One region of the Paraburkholderia sp. Ac-20342 genome, then DNA from elsewhere that is predicted to be linked to it. Evidence: riboswitches for the same ligand, from Rfam matches in the RefSeq annotation. Region 1 holds a riboswitch; each other region holds the start of a gene.
The links. Region 1 has a riboswitch for cobalamin ahead of cobW (cobalamin biosynthesis protein CobW). Riboswitches for the same ligand answer to the same signal wherever they lie in the genome.

Region 1 (5,028 bases):
CGCGCGTTGATGACCGACAGCACTTCGTCGAGCGGCAGGTATTCGTACTTGAGCACGGTGTTCAGTTCGTCGAGGATCACCATCTGATAGTCGCCGCTTTCGATCATCCGGCACGCCTCGTCCCAGCCCTTGCGCGCGGTGGCGATGTCGGCGTCGCGGTTCTGGGTGTTCCAGGTGTAGCCGTCGCCCATCGTGACGAAATCGCAGTGTGCGATCGCGCCGAGAAAGTCGCGCTCCGAGGTATGCAGCGCGCCCTTGATGAACTGCACGACGCCAAGGCGCATGCCGTGGCCGAGCACGCGCACGGCCATGCCGAACGCGGCCGTGCTCTTGCCCTTGCCGGTGCCGGTGTTGACGATCAGCAGGCCTTTCTCGACGGTCGCGGCGGCCTGTTTCTTTTCATGGCCCTCGCGGCGGCGTTCGGTCATGCGTTGATGCGATTCGGGATCGGTTTTCATCGAAGGTCCTGTTGGGGAGTGTCGGGTTGGGTTGGAGCGGTGTCGGCGTCGCTGCTGGCCGAGGCGATCGCGACGGTAACGCCGTCGTGCACGGTCTTGGGTACGAGCAGGCGCGCGGGCTGTGTGGGCGATGCAGCGGCTGACGCAGCCGCCAGGGTCTGCGCCGCGAGCAGCGCGCAGGGTTCGCAAACGCCATCGACGCCGAGATGCGTTTGCGCGGCCAGCGACGGCGTGGCGACCGGCACCGCGGCGATCTGCTCGCGGCTGAACACCTGCAACGGCAGCGCATGACGCGCGCAGAATTCGCGCAGGCCCGCTTCATGGGCTTTGGCGTCGAGCGTGGCGACGGCGTGAATCTGTTCGAAAGAAGCGACGCACGCGTGCGAGCCGAGCGCGGCGCGCACCGCCGCTTCGATCTGTTGCGCCGAACTGCCGAGGCGACAGCCGATGCCGACGCCGAGCGTCTTGCCCGGGCGTCCGGTGTGTCGAGCGGCATCGGCTTTGGCTTCGGCATTCGCGTCAGCGCAAGAGGCCTCGTGCCCGGCGCTGGCGAGCGAGGCGCGCGTCATCGCGGCATGCAAGGCAAACGCCTCGCGGTAATGGAAAAAGGGCGGCTGCCTGCAAGGGCGCACGCGGCAAGGAAGATCGAGGTCATGCGGTACTGCGAATCCGGGCTTGGACCATCGCGCGGCGCGTTGCGTTTTTGCGGCGAAAACCCCGTGGAAAAACGCCACGCGCGGCGCGGCCATGCTTGAACGCCATCACATCCGTTCCCCGCGGATTCCGGCGGCCGGCAACGCAGCGATGAACGCGGCGCCGCCTCCGCGTCTGGCCGGTATCCGGGCTGGCGGCCTCACGCGCTTTGCCTTCCCGTCCGGATTCGTCGGACAGTGGCGCGAAAAACGCATGTGCGACGCGGCCGGAACGGCGCTCGCGTCGCAGGTCGCTTACCGTTGCGGGGACAGCACAGATTGAACGCATGACGCGCTGCCTGTTTCCCGTTTAACTGCACACGCGAGCGCATGTGCGGGCACCAAACGCGCGCATACGATAGCACATGGCGCCCCGCCGGATAAGCGCGCGCGGCGCTTCACGCGGTGTCCTTTCCTTGACTGCGCATGGCCGTGGGCCTACACTCGCACGCACTTCTGGTGCTCGCGCGCGCATCCATGCGCGTGCAGTTAAACGGGAAACAGGGAGCCCACCTGCTCTGGAACGGGCCAACCTGTGCTGTCCCCGCAACGGTAAGCGAAAAGCGGTATCGGCTGCATGGCCGGCCACCGCGGAGCCGGCTTCGATGTCCACGCGCAAGGCTGCGTCGGCATATCACCACTGGTCGAGAAACCACTCGGCCGGGAAGGGGAAGCGGCGCTTTCGCCAGCCCGGATACCGGCCCGAAGATGCAGGACGGACGCCACGGGGATGCGGCGTCGCGTTCACGACCTCACTTTCCGCTTTCTGTTTTCCGTTGTCGCGGCAACGCCGGCGCTCGTTCCGGCATGCGCGGCGCAACGCCTTCGGATGAACCTCACGATGCAAACTCAATTGCGCAAGATCCCCGTCACGATCATCACGGGCTTTCTCGGCAGCGGCAAAACCACGCTGCTGCGGCACATTCTTCAGCATGCGGGCGGCAAGCGCATCGCGGTGATCGTCAACGAGTTCGGCGAACTCGGCATCGACGGGGAGATCCTCAAGGGTTGCGGCATCGGCTGCGATGAAAACGGCGTCGAAACCGAAGGGCAATTGTATGAACTCGCGAACGGTTGCCTCTGCTGCACCGTGCAGGAAGAGTTTTTTCCGGTGATGGAAAAGCTCGTCGAGCGCCGCGGCGAAATCGATCACGTGCTGATCGAAACCTCGGGTCTCGCATTGCCGAAGCCGCTCGTGCAGGCGTTCAACTGGCCGCAGATCAAGAGCAGCTTCACGGTCGACGCGGTCGTGACCGTCGTCGATGGTCCGGCTGCCGCGAGCGGCCAGTTTGCCGCGAACCCGGTCGCCGTCGATGCGCAGCGCAAGGCCGATCCGAATCTCGATCACGAATCGCCGCTGCACGAGCTGTTCGAAGATCAGTTGTCCGCGGCCGATCTCGTGATCCTGAACAAGACCGACCTCGTCGACGATGCGCAGCAGCGCGCGGTCGAAGCGCTGATTCGCGGGGAGATTCCGCCGCAGGTGAAGATCGTGCGCGCGCAGCAGGGCCAGCTCGATCTGCACACGCTGCTCGGGCTCGAAGCGGCTTCGGAAGAGACGATCCACCTGCGCCACGATCATCACGGTTCCGCCGACGATCCCGACCACCACCACGACGAATTCGATTCGGTCGTCGTGGAAGCGCGCGTGTCGTCGCGCGACGCGGCGATCGCCGCATTGCAGACGCTTGTCGAAGGCCACACGATTTATCGCGTGAAGGGCTTTGCCGCGTTGCCGGGCGCGGCGATGCGCCTCGTGATTCAGGGCGTGGGGCGGCGCTTCGACAGCTATTTCGACCGGCGCTGGCAGGCCGGCGAAAATGACGGCGGCGCGCACGCCGGCAGCCGTTTCGTGCTGATCGGCGAAGACCTCGATCAGGCCACGCTGCAACGCGCGTTCGACGCGGCACTCGACGCCGCCGCTAGTGCGCCCGCGAGCGTTGCCGCACACCAGGCGTAAGCGCTCATGCATCTGCTACGCACGACGCCGGGCGGTTTCGTCGACGATACGCAGGGCGTGATCCGTATCGATCAGCAGCCTGCCGATATCGTCGTGCTCAGTTCCGCCGACACCACGCTGTCGCTGCTCGCGAGCGTGGTTCCGCGTCTCGGCGACGGCTTCCCGAGCCTGCGGCTCGCCAACGTCACCTATTTGCGGCAGCCGGCGTCGGTCGATTTCTATCTCGACGACGTGTTGCAGCATGCACGCGTCGTCGTGGTCGATCATCTCGGCGGCGAGGCTTACTGGCCGTACGGCATCGAGCAGGTCGTCGCGCTCGCGCAGCGCAGGCAGCAAACGCTTGCGATGTTTTCCGGCGATTTGCAGGAAGACCCGAACCTGCTCGCGCGCAGTACCGCGAGCGCCGAGTTGTGCCATCAGTTGTGGCGTTATCTGCGCGAGGGCGGCCCGCAGAATGCCGAGGCGTTCCTGCGCTGCATCGCCTATCGCGCGCTCGATTGGGGACGCGAGCCCGAGCCGCCGCGCGCGTTGCCGGCCGCGTCGCTCTATCATCCCGCGCACGACACGCCGACCATCGCCGACTGGCAGGCGCGCTGGCGCCAGGACGCGCCTGTGGTCGCGATTCTGTTCTACAAGGCGCATCTGCAGGCTGCCAATACCGCGGTGTTCGATGCGCTGATCGACGCGCTCGAAGCGCAAGGGCTCAATCCGCTGCCGCTCGCGATCACGTCGCTGAAAGATGCGGTGAGCCGCGAAGTCGTGCAGTCGCTGTGCGCGCAGCACGATGCTGCACTCGTGCTCAATACGACCGCGTTCGCCGCGTCCGCGATCGACGACCCCGAGCCGCTCGCGCTGGCCGGCGACGCGCCGGTGTTGCAGGTGATCCTGAGCGGCGGCAATCGCGAGGACTGGCTCAAGGACAATCACGGCCTCAATTCGCGCGACATCGCAATGCATATCGCGCTGCCGGAAGTGGACGGCCGCATCATCACGCGTGCGATCAGCTTCAAGGGGCTCGCCTATCGTTGTCCGCATACCGAGGTCGACGTGGTCCGCTATCAGCCCGACCTCGAACGCGTGCGTTTTCTCGCCGAACTGAGCCGCCGCTGGTGCCGTCTACGTTCGCTCGACAATGCGGACAAGAAGCTCGCGCTGATTCTCGCGAACTATCCGATGAGCGAAGGGCGCATCGGCAATGGCGTCGGGCTCGATACGCCGGCTTCGGTGGTCGGCATTCTGTCGATGCTGCGCGGCGAGGGCTATCGTGTTGGCGAATTGCCCGAAAACGGCGCTGCGTTGTTGCAGAAACTCACCGAAGGCGTGACCAACGATCCCGTTGTGCGCGATCTGCGTCCGGCCTTGCAAAGCCTTGCACTCGACGACTATCTCGCGCATTTCAACGCGCTGCCGGCGAGCGTGCGCGATGCGTTGAACGCGCGCTGGGGCCCGCCCGAGCAGGACCCGACGCTGCGGCGCGGGCGCTTCATGATCGCGGGCTGGCGCTGCGGGCACGTATTCGTCGGCATTCAGCCGGCGCGTTCGCGCGAGCAGGGCGATTACGCGAGCTATCACGATGCCGAACTCGTGCCGCCGCATGCGTATCTCGCGTTCTATTTCTGGCTGCGCCGGCAGTTCGGCATCGACGCGGTCGTGCACGTCGGCAAGCACGGCAACCTCGAATGGTTGCCCGGCAAGAGCGTCGCGCTGAGCGAGGCGTGCTGGCCCGATCTGATTCTCGGGCCGATGCCGCATCTGTATCCGTTCATCGTCAACGATCCGGGCGAGGGCAGCCAGGCCAAGCGGCGCACGCAGGCGGTCATCGTCGATCATCTGATGCCGCCGCTCACGCGCGCCGAAAACTATGGACCGCTGCAGGACCTCGAACGCCAGGTCGACGAATACTACGAAGCGCTGATGG
Region 2 (5,028 bases), on a different contig from region 1:
TCGCGAAGCGGCGCGCGAGATTCAGATCGTGACACGAAAACAGCACACAGCGCCGCGGTTCCTGCGTCCATGCAACGAGCGCTTCGAGGCAATCGATCTGATGATGCAGGTCGAGATGCGACAGCGGTTCGTCGAGCAGCAGAAGCGGCGCATCCTGGCACAACACGGCCGCCAGCGCGACACGTTGGCGCTCGCCGCCCGATAACGACAGCACATCGCGCGCGGCGAAACTGCCCAGGCCGAGCCGTTCGAGCGCCGCCTGCGCGGCCGCGCGATCCGCGTCGCGCTCCCACCCCCAGCCGCCGAGATGCGGAAAGCGGTTCAGCATCACGATGTCGAGCACGCTGGCGCTGAACGCATCGTGCGCGCTTTGCGGCATCAACGCGCGGTGCCGTGCGAGCGGCAACGGCGGCCAGTCGGCAAGACGCCTGCCGTCGAGTTCGACGTGCCCCGCCGACGCCGGCCGCAGCCCCGCGAGCGTGGACAGCAGCGTTGTCTTGCCCGCGCCGTTCGGCCCGGCGACGCACCAGATTTCGCCGGCATGGAAGGTCTGCGTGAACGCATCGAGCAAGGTGCGCGCGCCGGCGCGCAACGTCACGCGTTGCGCGCTCAGCGCCGAAGCCGGGACGGTATCGTGGGCGCGTGTCATGGACGCCTCTTCAGCAGCATCCAGAGAAACACCGGCACGCCGACCAGCGACGTCATCACGCCGACCGGCAACTGCGCGGGCGCAATCACAGTGCGCGCGACGAGATCCGCGCCCATCACCGCGACGCCGCCGCCGAGCGCGGCCGCCGGCAACAGCATGCGCTGATCGTTGCCGAACGCGAGCCGCAGCATGTGCGGCACCACGAGGCCGACGAAGCCGATCGTGCCCGCCGTCGTCACGGCGGCGGCAGCCGCAAGCGAGGCCACCAGGTACACGCGCAGACGCAAGGGCATGACCGCAACACCCAACGCCTGCGCGGCCGCATCGCCGCGCAGCAGCACGTTCAGGCGCGGCGCGGCGGGCACGATCACAAGCAGCGCGAGCAGCAGCGCGACGAGCGCGGTCCACGGCGGCGCGCCGCCGTTGAGGTCGCCGGTCAGCCAGAACAGCATGCCGCGCAAGCGGCTGTCGGGCGCGAGATTGAGCAGCAGCGTAATCAGCGCGCCCCACCCCGCCGCGATCACCGCACCGGTCAGGAGCACCCGCGGCGACGTGTCCTGCGGTTCGCCGCGCCATAACTCGCGCCGCGCGAGGCCAAGCACGAGCAGGATCGACACCAACGCACCGGCGAACGCACTCGCATCGACGATCCACCATGCGCCGCCCGCGATCATCGCCACGAGCGCGAACGTCGCCGCGCCGCCCGATACGCCGAGCACATACGGCTCGGCCAGCGGATTGCGCAACAGCACCTGCAGCAGCGCGCCGGCGAGCGCGAGCAACGCCCCGCACGCGAAGCCCGCGAGCGCGCGCGGCAAGCGCAACGTACGCACGATCTCGCCGGCGAGGTCGTCGGCGCGCGCGGGTCCGGCATGCCACGGCATCAACGCGGCCAGCACGCGCGATGGCGCGAGCGGCACGCTGCCGAGCGCGAGCGACGCGACCAGCACGGCCAGGGCGATGACCGCGAGTCCGAGCCAGATCGCGGCCGCGCGCCTTGCGTTCATCGTGCGCATGGTAGGCGTGACGTGGCCGGCAGCCGGCAGCGAGCCCGGCGCGCGATTCATGCGCGCGCGCTCACGCCGGTGCGTGCGTTACTGCTGCTGCCAGCCAAGCGTGACGTAGGCACCGCGTCGCGGCGAGTTATACGAGTAGGCCGTTTCATAGTCCTTGTTCAGCAGATTCTCGATTTGCGCGCTCACGTACCACGCTTTCGTGATGTTGTAGCGCGCCGACAGATTCACGATGCCGTAGCCGCCCAGATTGCCGGTGCTATCCGCGCGCGGACCGCTCACGATCCACTCGCCGCCCACGCGCCAGCCGCCGATGCTGCGATTGATCGCGAGCGAGCCGAAGCGTCGCGCGCGCCGCACGAGGTCGACGTCGTTGTCGAGATCGACGGGATTCTGCAGCGTCAGCGAGGCGCGCACGTCGGTCTTGCCGACATGCCCGCTCCACGATCCTTCGAGCCCCTGCACTTTCGCGTGCCCGACGTTCTCGGCCAGATAGATGCCGGGGATCGTCTGCACGTAATCGATCAGATTCGTATAGCGCGTCTGAAAGGCACTGACACGCACCACGCCGAGCAGGTTCGATGCGTACTGCAAACCCGCTTCGACCGAATGACTGCGCTCGGGCCGGATCGACGGATTACCGCTCAACGGATAGTACAGATCGTCGAAGCTCAGCGCGCGGAACGCGTCCGAATAGCTTGCGGTTGCCTTCCAGTGCGAGGTGATGTCGAAGCCATAGCCGAGATAGTAACTGTTCGCCCCGCCGAAATCGGAGTACTGGTCGCGCCGCACGTTAGCTTGAATCTGATTGCGGCCGAAGCGCGCGGTATAGCCCGCGAATACCGAATCGACGTGACGGTTGGGCGCCGCGAACGTATCGGAATCGAGGCTCTGATCGAGATGCTCGTAGCCGAGTTGCAGCTTCTGGTTTGCGGCCAGCGCGAAATCGTTCTGCCAGGTGTACTGGCGATTGTCGGTATCGAAGCGGCCGTTGTCGATGCCGTTGGTATTCGACACGCTGCGGTCGTCGCCCTCGGCAACCGTGAAATGCGTGGTCCACCAGTCGGTCAGCTTGCCGTTCGCGAACACCGAGAGCTGGCGCACCTTGCTATAGAGGTTGTTCAGATCGGTCGGCTCGCCATAGGCGTTGTCGTAGCTGTTGTTGCCGTTCGACTGGAAATAGGTGACGCCGGCGTCCCACCTGTCGCTGAACTTGTGACGCAGCGATGCCGAGAGGCTCTCGTTCAGATTGCCGTTCGCGTTCGGATTCGCGCCGGGCGCTTGCAGCGGATCGAGCGAGGAAAAGCCATCGGTTTTGGTGCGCGCGAGCGAGATGCTGAAGGTCGTGCGGCCGTCCTGATCGAGCGCGCCATTGACGCCGACGGTTTGCGTCTGCGTGTGATAACTGCCGTAGCCCAGCGAAAAATTGAAGCGCGGCGGATGATCGCCGCCATCTTTCGTGAACACCTGCACGACGCCGCCAATCGCACCCGAGCCGTACAACGCCGAGACATTGCCGTTCACGACCTCGACGTGATCGACCTGGTCGAGCGGAATCTGCGCGAGTTGCGCGGAACCGAGGCTCACCGAATCGACGCGCACGCCGTCGATCAGCACCAGCGATTGCGTCGACGACGCGCCGCGCAAAAAGAGGCTCGTCGTCGAACCGGGGCCACCTGTACGCGAGATTTGCGCGCCGGGCGCGAGTTGCAGCAGGCCGGGCAGATCGGTCGCGGTCGTGTCGGCAATGTCCTGCTGATCGAACAGCGTGGTCGGCGGGATCGTATCGGCGAGTGCCTGCGGTCCGCGTTCGGCGGTCACGACGACTGGCGAGAGTACGGTGGCCGGCGGGTTCGCGCGGGGGTTCGCATCGGCATCGGTATTCGCATCGGCGGACGCGCTCGAAGCTGAAGCCGATGATGCGGCCGACGAAGCAGCCGGCGAAGCAACGGGCGATGCAACATCGGCCGGCACGGAAGACGCCGCCGACGCGGCAGCCGTGGTCCCGGCAGTCTGCGCATGCACGACGGGCGGCAGACCCGCGAACGCGAGCAGCGCCGCGCGGGCGAAGGGGGACAGCATGGGTGAGAGTCCTGTGGATAGCGTGCGCAGCCCGCTTCCCCGCAGGCCGCCGCGTAACGAGGCGCCCCCGATGTTTAACGTTTTCGCGGGGGACGTCCTCTCCCTCTGGCCGGTATCCGGGCTGCGACACATCGGCCCCGCCTTCCCACGCGTGACGCGCAGTGACACACTTGCAGGTTCAGCTTCGACCTGCAATCAGGACCGACCTGCATGACGAGATGCGGTCGCTTACCGTTGCGGGGGCAGCGCAGGTTCGCGCGTGCCGGTGTCGAACCCCGCGCGCGCCCTGCTTCCCGTTTAACTGCGCGCGCCGAAAAGCGTGCGCGGGCACCAGAGTGCGGCCAGTTTAGGAGCGCCCCCGGCGAGCGTCAAGAAAGGTCAATCCCTGCGCGAGCCGTGCCGTTGAGTGCAGGTTATTGTCCGATCGACGAGCGGTTTTTCATCTTATGGTCGGGAAAATGCTTGCATAAAGCCAAGTTGTTACGTCTCGAAACGAGACAATTGTCGGAACCTGTAACATTCCGCGCTAAAATGCGAGGTCTTTAGAGGACGCAGCACATGCTCACCGAACTCGAATCACTCTCCCAGAACATCGGCAAGCTGATTGCGATCAGCCAGCGCCACCACGAAGCGCGGCTCGCGCTCGAAGAACAACTCGCGCACACGCGTGCCGAAGTCGAAGCCACGCATGCGGAACTCGCGCAATTGCGCGGGGAGCGCGATGCCCTGCAGGCGGAACGCGATGCGCTCTCCGCCAAGATCGACGACGCTCAGGTGCGCCTGAATGCGATTCTCGAGAAATTGCCGCGTGCCCGCGCGAGCAGCGAACCGGATAACCAGCTCGATCTGCTCGACTCCGCTCAACCCGAACCCGAGGAAGCGGAAAGCGACGTGAGCCGCCACGGAGAAAACGCATGACCACCAAGCAGATCGAAGTATCGATTCTCGACGTACCGTATCGTCTCGCCTGCTCGCCGGAAACCGAAGCCGCCCTGCTCGAAGCGGTCGCACGCGTCGATGCGGAAATGAAGAAAATCCGCAACGGCAGCAACGTGCGCGGCACGGATCGCATTGCCGTCATGGCCGCGCTGTCGCTGGCATCGGAACTGCTTAAGCTGCAAAACAGCGTGCGACACGGAGAAGCATTTCCCGCTGAAGAAATCCGGCGTACAATGCAGCAAATGAACGAACAGCTCGGTACTGTGATTGAACAGTACAGCTTGCAGTAAGCGGTCACAGCCGGCTTCGAACCCAATGTCGAACCGGTCGTGAATTCAACGAAGT
Region 3 (5,028 bases), on a different contig from region 1:
GGCGCGAACGCGACGCGAGACACGCCGCCCGGCTGTCGGGCGCCGTATGCGCCGCATACACCGCAGGCGCCTCATGCGTCAGGAATCCAGATAAAACTGTAATAGAAATCGAAGATTATGCCCCCGGCTGGATCATTCCCGCCGCCATCCGGCGCGCATGCACTTTTTTTGTGCCTGTTGTCGCTATTCAGGTGCAAAGTCCAGCCCACGCGGCACGGTGCGAAATCGTGTGCAAGTCCATCCCGGTGCCTGCTTGCACCGCACCGGCGCCGCCGGCACAACTTTGGCCCACTTCTTGCTCACATAGCGCACTTTTTGGCATAAGCGGGACACATCGATGGAAAGTCTGAAATACGGCGCCGACACCGAGTTTCTTCTGCTCGGCGCCGCCATGGTGCTGGCGATGCACGCGGGCTTCGCGTTCCTGGAACTCGGCACGGTGCGCAAGAAGAATCAGGTCAATGCGCTCGTCAAGATCCTCGTGGATTTCGCCGTCTCGACGATCGCGTATTTCTTCATCGGCTACACGATCGCGTACGGCGTGCAGTTTTTCGGCAGCGCCGCGTCGCTCGCCGAGCACAACGGCTACGGGCTCGTGCGCTTCTTCTTCCTGCTGACGTTCGCCGCCGCGATTCCGGCGATCGTCTCGGGCGGCATCGCCGAGCGCTCGAAATTCAACCCGCAGCTGTTCGCGACGTTCGTGCTGGTCGGCTTCGTCTATCCGTTCTTCGAAGGCATCGCGTGGAATAACCGCTTCGGCATTCAGGACTGGCTCACGCAGGCGTTCGGCGCACCGTTCCACGACTTCGCGGGCTCGGTCGTCGTGCACGCGTTCGGCGGCTGGGTCGCGTTGCCGGCCGTGCTGCTGCTCGGCGCGCGCCACGGCCGTTATCACCGCGACGGCGGCATCGCCGCGCATCCGCCCTCGAACATTCCGTTTCTCGCGCTCGGCGCATGGGTGCTGACGGTCGGCTGGTTCGGCTTTAACGTGATGAGCGCGCAGACGCTCGACAAGATCAGCGGCCTCGTCGCGGTCAACTCGCTGATGGCGATGGTCGGCGGCACGCTGAGCGCCTGGTTCGCCGGCCGCAACGACCCCGGCTTCACGTACAACGGCCCGCTCGCCGGACTCGTCGCGGTATGCGCGGGCTCCGACCTCATGCACCCGCTCGGCGCGCTGGTGACGGGCGGCATCGCCGGCGTGCTGTTCGTCTATATGTTCACCTGCGTGCAGAACCGCTGGCGCATCGACGACGTGCTCGGCGTATGGCCGCTGCACGGCCTGTGCGGCGCGTGGGGCGGCATCGCGGCCGGCATCTTCGGGATGCGCGCGCTGGGCGGCATGGGTGGCGTGTCGCTCGGCGCGCAGGTGCTCGGCACGCTCGGCGGCATCGTCGTGGCGGTGCTCGGCGGCACGCTCGTGTATGGCGTGATCCGCATGACCGTGGGCCTGAGGCTCGATCAGGAAGAGGAATACAACGGCGCGGATCTGTCGATCCACAAGATTTCGGCGACGCCGGAGTGAGCCGGGGTGCGCGTACAAATGCGCACACCGATGTTAGACTGCGCGGCTGGAGATGGCATTCTCCCTTAACCGCCCTTGGGGCTGATGATGCCTGCTACGCCCGGTCATGCGGACGCGGCATCGTCTCGCCCGCATGAACCGGTTTGTCGACACACTCCGGTTTCCGATCCTCTTCCATGTATTGGTCCTTTCTCGCTGTCGCCATCGGCGGCGCACTCGGCTCGCTGTTTCGCTGGTTCCTCGGCATTCGCCTGAACGGCCTGTTTAGCGGACTGCCGCTCGGCACGCTGGCCGCCAACGTGATCGCCGGCTACATCATCGGCGTGGCGGTCGCGGGCTTCGCGCGCGTGCCGCAACTCGCGCCGGAATGGCGGCTCTTCGTCATCACCGGTTTGATGGGTGGTCTCTCAACGTTCTCGACCTTCTCCGCCGAAGTCGTGCAACGCCTGCAGGACGGACGGCTCGGCTGGGCTGCCGGCGAAGTCGCGATTCACGTCAGCGCCTCGCTCGCGATGACGATCCTCGGCATCGCAACGGTGTCGCTGCTGTCGCGCTGAGCAGCCGGCTCGACACCCGCGCAGTACTCGCGTGCGGACATGCGTGCCGCCGCCCGAAAAACCCAACCGGGAGCGAAACCGGAACCCGTTCGACGGTCTCGCCGACTCTCGCGGCCGGCGCAGAAATCGACTTTTCAGTATCGGCGATGTATAAGCCCACAGGGCCTACGCCTCAACACGGACACAGCGGGAAGCCGGTGAGATTCCGGCGCGGTCGCGCCACTGTATCGGGGGAACCTGTTTCACCCCGGAGTCAGACCTCGCTATGTCGTCTTTTCCCAACCTGCACGGAACGCGCAATTCCTGGAGATTCAACATGCTTGATCGACTCGCCGAGATTTTCAACGATTCGGATTCGAGAGTCCGCAGCAAATTATTCGGCATCTACGGCGTGCTGATCGCCATCAACCTGCTCGCGTGGGTGTGGGCGATCGTGGCGTTCCACCACTATCCGGTGCTGCTCGGCACCGCGCTGCTCGCGTACGGATTCGGCCTGCGCCATGCCGTCGACGCCGACCACATCGCCGCCATCGACAACGTGACGCGCAAGCTCATGCAGGAACGCAAGCGGCCCGTTGCCGTGGGCTTCTTTTTCTCGCTCGGCCATTCGAGCGTCGTCGTGCTCGCGTCGGTCGCGGTGGCGCTCGCGACCACCGCGATCCAGGGCCGCTTCGACAACTACAGGGAGATCGGCGGCATCGTCAGCACGGCCGTGTCGTCCTTTTTCCTGTTCGCGCTCGCGCTGATGAACTTCCTGATTCTGCGCGGCATCTACCGCGCGTGGCGCCACGTGCGCAATGGCGGCGCCTATGTCGACGACGACTTCGACATGCTGCTCGCGAATCGAGGCTTCATCGCGCGCCTGTTCCGGCCGCTCTTCCGGCTCGTGACGCGTAGCTGGCACATGTATCCGATCGGCTTTCTGTTCGGCCTCGGCTTCGACACCGCCACGGAAATCGGCCTGCTCGGCATCGCGGCGACGCAGGCGGCCAAGGGGCTCTCGCCGTGGGCGATCATGGTGTTTCCGGTGCTGTTCAGTGCGGGCATGTCGCTCGTCGACACGCTCGACGGCCACCTGATGCTCGGCGCCTACAGCTGGGCGTACGAAAGGCCGCTGCGCAAGATCTACTACAACATGACGATCACGCTCGTCTCGATCGCGGTCGCGCTCGTGATCGGCGGCATCGAGGCGCTCGGCCTTCTCGCGGATCAGCTGAACCTGAAAGGCGGCATCTGGGACGCGATCGGCGCGCTCAACGATAACTTCGGCATGCTCGGCTACATCATCATCGGCATCTTCGCGCTCAGCTGGCTCGTGTCGGCGGCGATCTATCGCGTGAAGCGTTTCGACGAGGTGCAGACCAACCCGCAGGTCTGAGCGTACGAGAGCGGAAAGAAAGCGGAAAAGAAAAAAAGGCGTCACGTTGCCGTGACGCCTTAAAAGTTCTAGCCATTCCGAGGGCCGTGCTAGAACCTGAGAGACGGTATTAAAGCAAAAGCAGCGGGGGTTAAAAGCGGTGCCGCAGTGCCTGAAAGCATTCGCCGCCGAGCCCCTTGCATTCCCGCGCGATACGGGCAACGGGAACGATACGGCCGGCAACCTTTCTGGAAGATTCCATCTTTCGAAATAATGTTCCATTTTTTATGATTATGCTGACTAAGTCAAGCAAAATCCGAATCCAGGTCGTTCCGGCAACTTTTTCCGATAGAATCGATTTGTCACAAACAAAACTGAACTGGTGCCACGGCTGGAAGATGCCCGCCGTCTTCCGTAGACCGGCCGTCGACTGGGGACGAACTCAGAATCTGAAATACAGTTCCAAAAAACCATGAAACGACCTACTCCGATCCCGAGCGCAGCGGTCGTCGCCAGAGACCGGGACGGCTCGGGCGACGAAGTCACCGCCCTCGCTCGCGGCCTGACCGTGCTGCGCTCGATTGCCGCCGCGAACGCGCCGCTGAGCAATCGCGAACTCGCCGAACTCACCGGCATTCCGAAGCCAACGGTCTCGCGCATCACGGCGACGCTGGTCAGCGCCGGCTTCCTGCTGCGGCTGCCCGACAGCGAACGCTTCGTGCTGACTTCGTCGGTGCTGGAGCTGAGCAACGGCTTTCTGCGCAATTTCGACATCCGCGCCCGCGCACGGCCTTTCCTGATCGAACTCGCCGAGCGCACCGCCCTCTCGGTGCATCTGGCCGTGCGCGACCGCTTCGACATGGTCGTAATCGACACGATCCGGCCGCGCTCGGCGGTGCTCGTGTCGCGGCTCGAAATCGGCTCGCGCATGAGCCTGACGCGCACCGCGGTCGGCCGCGCCTATCTGGTGGCGCTCGAGCAGCCGGAACGCGAAGCGTTGCTTGCCGGTCTGCAGACGGCCGAAGGCAACGAATGGGGCTACATCGGCGGACGGCTCGAAAGCGCGATCGAGGACACGCTGGAGCGCGGCTTCGCGATCGCCACCGGCGAGTGGTACGACGGCCTCAATGCGATCGCGCTCGGCTTCGTCGGGCCGTCGGGCGAGCGCTATGCGGTCAATTGCGGCGGCGCGGCCGACCAGTGCCCGCGCGACTGGCTCATCTCGCATGCCGCGCCCGCGCTGCTCGAATGCATCGGCAAGATCGTGCTCGAAGTCGGCGGCACGCCGGCGCGCCGGCTCGACACCTGAGGCACCGAGACAGACACCGCGACAGGCACGGCGAAAAGCACCGCGGCCGGATGCGCCACCAGCCGGCGCACGCGGCCGACGGCGCCCGGCGAGGCGCCCCTTCACACCAGGCCAACAATTTCCCAACATCCTGTAACCTTCGTAATTAAACGAAAAATAGGCGGCTGGACTGTTACAGAGACCGCAACGTACGATCACGCATCCCGTCGCGGGATACACGCGCATCTGGCCGTTTTTGCCGTCGAAAACGGCGCCGCGCGCGCCGTGGTGATTCCGCATT
Region 4 (5,028 bases), on a different contig from region 1:
CGGCGCGGCGGCATTCGCGAGCCCTTGCGCGGTGACGCGCGCGACCGCCGCGTCGATCGACACCATGAGGCTCTGCGGCACCGGCTCGCGGCGGCGCCGCTCGACGCAGCTCTCGTAGTAACTGCGTACGCCGTCGAGAACGTGCTCGATCGCGCCCGGCACTTCGCCGCCGAGCTTGCGCGTGGCGCGGCGCAGATCGATCGCGTTGAACGCGATGCGCAGATCGCGGAAGCTTTCGATCGACGGATGACGGTGCTCGTCGGTCGCGGCGAGGCGCGGGATCAGTTGCATCAGACGGTCGAGCATGCGTGCGGCGAGATTGCGCGGGTCTTCGATCGGCGTCGTCGACGCGGTCAGTGCGACGTCGGCCCAGTTCGAGCGCAGCAGGCGCGAAGCCGCGAATTCGGCGCCGAACGGACGCGTCACGCGGGTCCACAGATACGCGTAGAGCAGGCCGGCGAGGCCCGCGAGATTGGCGTTCACGAAGGTGAGAAAGTTAGCCTCGTAGGCGCCCTGAATGCTGATGAAGGTCGCCGTGTTCACCGCGACGAGCACCGTGACCATGTTGAACTGCGGGCGCGGAATCAGCGTGCCGACGAGGATGAACGGCCCGGCGAACAGGATCACGAGCATCGGGAAGTCGTGCACGTGCGGCAGCACCGCGAACAGATAGACGCCCGCCGCGAGCACGCTGACCGCGGTCGCGAGGAAGAAGCGGAACACCATCGGCGCGGGTTCGTCGAGCGCGGCGAAGAAGCAGCAGGCCACCGCCGCGAGCGTCACCGCGCTGGCGCCGTCGTTCCAGCCTGAGCCGATCCACAGGCTGCACGCGAGAATCACCGCGAGGCCCGCGGACACGGTCGCGAACAGCATGATGCCGCGGTCGTAGAAACGCTCGGTGCCGCCGAGCCGCCAATGACGGAAGTGCGGCCGCCACGAACCTTCGTCGCGCGCGATGATGATGCGCAGCGAGCGGCAGTCCTGCCATACGTCGATGACCTGCCTCAGACGCCATAGCGCGTTCGAGAGCAGCGCGCCGTCCCAGTGCGCGAGCGCGGCCGCGGGTGGACGCAGCGCCGCGATGCGCTCGCGCAGCGCGTTGGCGGTTTCGTCCGGGTGATAGCCCTTGCTCGGCGCGGGCAGCGGCTGGTTGAACCACTTGATGACGTCTTTGAGCAGCGCGTCGAGTCCTTCGGGCCAGCTGTGCTGGCCGTTGTGGTAGAGCGCGAGCAGCGGGTCGGCGAGCGAGGACATGATCGGCAGCAGCAACTGCATGCGTCCGCGCAGTTCGTGTGCGCGCGCGAGGATGTCGGGCCGCGTGTGATCGTAGGCGAGCTGGCTCAGCAGCAGTTCCAGACCGTTGATCGTGCTCGCGAGCCGCTGCCGCGCGCCCGAAATCGCCGCGCTCGCGATGCGGCCCGACAGCGTTTCGGTCGCGTAGAACGCGGCGTCGCGAAACCATGCGTCGGTGCGCTCGATGATGGTCGGCGCGAGCCGGCTCGGAAACAGCGCACTGCCGACGATGCTCGCGCAGACGATGCCGACGAGGATTTCCTCGGTCCGGCTGACCGCGAGATCGAACACGCCGGTGGGATTCGTCACCGAAGGCAGCGCGATGATCGGCATCGTGTAGGCCGCGAGCATGAACACGTAGCTGCGCGCGGTGCGGTCCGATACCGCGAGGTAGAGCATCGTGCCGGTCCAGAGCGCGACGACCACGCTGAACAGATACGGCGATTCGACGAACGGCGGCACGAGCAGCACCGCGCCCGCCGCGCCGAGCGCAGTGCCGAGCGCGCGATAGAGTGCCTTCGAGCGGGTCGCGCCGACGAACGGGTTCGACACGATATAGACGGTGGCCATCGCCCAGTACGGCCGCGGCAACTGGAACGCGAGTCCGATGTAGAGCGCGAGCATTGCCGCGAAGAACGTCTTGACCGAGAACAGCCAGTCGCGAAAGGAAGGGTAGGCCATAGACCGTTACGCGGACCCGGCGTTGTGTGGCGCCGTTGCGCGGACGCCGCGTTTGGTGGACTTGCGTGCCTTGACCGTACCGTGCGCCTTGCCGGCGCCTGGGGCCGCGCTCTTGCCGGTCTTGCCGAGTTTGACGGCGAGGGGTTCGCGCCGCGCGGGTTCGCGTTTGAGCGGCGACGTGGTGCGCTTGGACGCGGCGCGTTCGAGCGGCGCGCGGGTGCCCGCTGCAGGTCCGGCCGTTGTGCCGCGTTGCGGCGGCTCGGGCTTCGCCGCCGCTTCGGCGTCGAGCTCGGCGCGGCCGCTGGCATCCGTCGTGAACGCATCGAGCACGCGCAGCGTGGCTTCGAGATCGTCGCGCGACAGGCCCTTGAGCGCCTGGGCGCGCAACGTGACCAGCTCCTCTTCCATCTTCGCGGTGACGGCGCGGCCTTCGTCGGTGAGCGCGACGGTTTTGGCGCGGCGGTCCTCGGGATCTTCCTCGCGGCGCATCAGGCCCGCTGCGCATAACTGATCGAGCAGCCGCACGAGCGAAGGGCCTTCGATGCCGATGTGATCGGCGAGCGTAACCTGGCGCACTGCCGAACCGAGCCGGCTCGCGGTCAGAAGCGGGGTCGCGCACGCTTCGGAGACGTTGAAGGCCGCCAGCACGCCATGACTCGTGCGCCGCCACTTTCTGGCGGCGACGACCAGCGTGCTGCTGACGGTGCGGCGCAGGGTATCAAGATTCGGCATGGCAGGTATTGTATTTCCTTGATATTCGTTAGCAAACTATTGAATCGGAAATTCGCGCCGTGCCGGGAGAGTCTGCGGCGCGAATGCGACAGTCGCGTTAAACGGAGGGGGACGGGACGTGTTTCCGATGGTGTCGGATGCGGCGGCGGGGCTGCCAGCAGGGGAGCGAAGCCGTATGTTTCGCATGCCGCGTTCGCGTCAGCGAGTGGCGGCTGGCCACCATGTCCAGCCGCGCCGCGAGTGGCGCAATTCGACGACCGACAGCGGAGCGATCTCGATGCGAGGAAATACCTGTGCGGATGCGCCGAGCGCATGCACGATGGCGGCTTGCAGCAGCGGCGCGTGCGTGATGGCGAGCACCGTGTGTGTTTGCGGCGATACGGCTGGCGGTGCCGGGTTTGCCGCGTTGCATGTCGATGCCGATGTCGTGGGTCCGTCCGGTGCGTCGAGCCATGCGCCGATCCGTTGCACGAGCTGGCTGAACGATTCGCCGCCGGGCGGCGCGGTGTCGGCGTCGCGAGTCCACGCGGCGAGTTGCAAGGGCGCTTCATTGGCGAGATCCGCGAGGCGCTGGCCGCGCCAGTCGCCGTAGTCGATATCCGCTAGCGCTGCGGCGGGTGTGGCGTTCAGGCCGAGCGCCGCAGCCGTATCGCGCGCGCAGGCAGCCGGGCTCGTGAAGACGCGAGCCTCGTGCGCAAGTGCCAGACGGGCGCGCGCCGCTTGCGCTTCGGCGGTGCCGCGCGCGTCGAGCGGGTCGTCGGAAGGGAAGCGGCCCGCGCGTTGCGAGGCCGTCGCCGCGTGGCTTATCAGTAGCAGTCGCGTATCCATTCTGTGCTTTCCCGATGCTGCCGTTTGTCCACGCGAGCTTGCAAACGTGGCCGAAGCTTTCATGAAGGCAGAAGTTTAGCGCGTAGAATAAGGGCTCCGCGAAGCACGGAAGCCGGTGAGAGCCCGGCGCGGTCGCGCCACTGTAATCGGTTTGCAAGCAAGAGCCGAAAGCCAGACCTGTGCTTCGCACCATTCCTATGTCATCGACTTTCGGGGCGCGTTACCCCCAGGAGATATCCATCATGGCCGAAGCCGTTTTCGATCCCGCCGCGCAACCTGCGGCCGAGCCTACTCCGATTCCTTTGCGCGAACTGCTGCCGTGGGTGGTATTCGGCGGTTTGCTGCTGTTGCTCGCGCTTTATTTTGTTGGTGCGGAAGAGGGGGCTACTTCGCTGGTCCCCGGCATGTACGTGCATGAGTTCGTGCACGACGGCCGCCATCTGCTTGGCTTTCCCTGCCACTAACGGAGTCCGACATGGTTGGCAAATTACTGGTGCGCGGGATGCTCGCGGGCATCGTCGCGGGCTTGCTCACATTCAGCTTCGCGAGACTCGCGGGTGAGCCGCAGGTCGATCAGGCTATTTCATTCGAAGAAAAAGCGGCGGCCGCACGCGGCGAAGCTCCCGAGCCCGAACTCGTGAGCCGCGAAACGCAGGCGGGTCTCGGTCTGCTGACCGGCGTCGTGACGTATGGTGCGGCGTTCGGTGGTTTGTTCTCGCTTGTGTTTGCGTATGCCTATGGACGGGCGGGTGCATTGAGCATGCGCGCGTTGTCCGCATGGCTCGCGCTCGGCGCCTTCATCGCGCTCGTGATCGTGCCGAATATCAAGTATCCGGCGAATCCGCCATCGGTCGGCGATCCCGAGACGATCGGCATGCGCACGGGGCTGTTCTTCCTGATGATCGCCATTTCGCTCGTGACGATGGTGTTTGCGCTGAAGGTGCGCCGCCGCGCGGTTGCGAAGCTCGGCGCGTGGAATGGCTCGATCGTGGCAGGCCTGGTGTTCGTCGCGATCATCGCGGCCGTGCAGTTGTCGATGCCGGTCATCAATGAAGTGCCCGCCGCTTTCCCGGCCGTGCTGCTGTGGAAGTTCCGCGTCGTCGCGATCGGCATGCAGGTGATCATGTGGGCGACGATCGGGTTGCTGTTTGGCGCGCTGGTCGAGCGCAGTGCATTCATGCGTACGAATGCGCGCGTAACGATGAGGTCGGCCTGAGATTGAAGGCAATGCATGACCGCGAAAGCGGTCATGCTTCGCGCGCAACGCGCAAGAATGGTTTTACTTCAATGACTTGGCGTAATTGTGGAGTGGTTATCCACAGGCTTGCGAACATTTTCTGTGGAAAAGCTCCTCAGGTCGCTTTTCGCCAATTACCTAATCTTCTAATCCATGTTCTTCGCTTCTCCCGGTGCAAATTAAATCGGATGGCTAACTAATTCGAATTCGATGCCATGGTGCTCGATTTTTAAGCTCTTCGATTTTTTTAAAAGAAA

Region 2: it holds a riboswitch for cobalamin, as region 1 does, so the genes downstream of both, G3N58_RS00775 (TonB-dependent receptor) here and cobW (cobalamin biosynthesis protein CobW) in region 1, are expected to answer to the same signal.
Region 3: it holds a riboswitch for cobalamin, as region 1 does, so the genes downstream of both, G3N58_RS30645 (HoxN/HupN/NixA family nickel/cobalt transporter) here and cobW (cobalamin biosynthesis protein CobW) in region 1, are expected to answer to the same signal.
Region 4: it holds a riboswitch for cobalamin, as region 1 does, so the genes downstream of both, G3N58_RS32270 (CbtB-domain containing protein) here and cobW (cobalamin biosynthesis protein CobW) in region 1, are expected to answer to the same signal.

What each region holds. Positions count from the first base shown of each region.
Region 1 is NZ_JAAGPQ010000005.1:144,090-149,117, forward strand. Features, by position in the region: gene cobO (cob(I)yrinic acid a,c-diamide adenosyltransferase) at 1-458, opposite strand, end outside; gene G3N58_RS03695 (cobalamin biosynthesis protein) at 455-1,027, opposite strand; cobalamin riboswitch at 1,271-1,511, opposite strand; cobalamin riboswitch at 1,591-1,871, shown strand; gene cobW (cobalamin biosynthesis protein CobW) at 1,992-3,110, shown strand; gene cobN (cobaltochelatase subunit CobN) at 3,117-5,028, shown strand, end outside.
Region 2 is NZ_JAAGPQ010000001.1:189,819-194,846, reverse strand. Features, by position in the region: gene G3N58_RS00785 (ABC transporter ATP-binding protein) at 1-649, opposite strand, end outside; gene G3N58_RS00780 (iron ABC transporter permease) at 646-1,716, opposite strand; gene G3N58_RS00775 (TonB-dependent receptor) at 1,744-3,744, opposite strand; cobalamin riboswitch at 3,834-4,094, opposite strand; gene G3N58_RS00770 (ATPase) at 4,303-4,662, shown strand; gene G3N58_RS00765 (cell division protein ZapA) at 4,659-4,973, shown strand.
Region 3 is NZ_JAAGPQ010000119.1:5,630-10,657, forward strand. Features, by position in the region: gene G3N58_RS30635 (ammonium transporter) at 338-1,525, shown strand; fluoride riboswitch at 1,565-1,626, shown strand; gene crcB (fluoride efflux transporter CrcB) at 1,702-2,082, shown strand; cobalamin riboswitch at 2,227-2,365, shown strand; gene G3N58_RS30645 (HoxN/HupN/NixA family nickel/cobalt transporter) at 2,399-3,460, shown strand; gene G3N58_RS30650 (IclR family transcriptional regulator) at 3,912-4,748, shown strand.
Region 4 is NZ_JAAGPQ010000143.1:7,099-12,126, forward strand. Features, by position in the region: gene G3N58_RS32255 (FUSC family protein) at 1-1,974, opposite strand, end outside; gene G3N58_RS32260 (MarR family transcriptional regulator) at 1,981-2,706, opposite strand; gene G3N58_RS32265 (histidine phosphatase family protein) at 2,905-3,534, opposite strand; cobalamin riboswitch at 3,591-3,734, shown strand; gene G3N58_RS32270 (CbtB-domain containing protein) at 3,777-3,998, shown strand; gene G3N58_RS32275 (CbtA family protein) at 4,010-4,750, shown strand; partial or broken gene G3N58_RS32280 (hypothetical protein) at 4,964-5,028, opposite strand, start outside.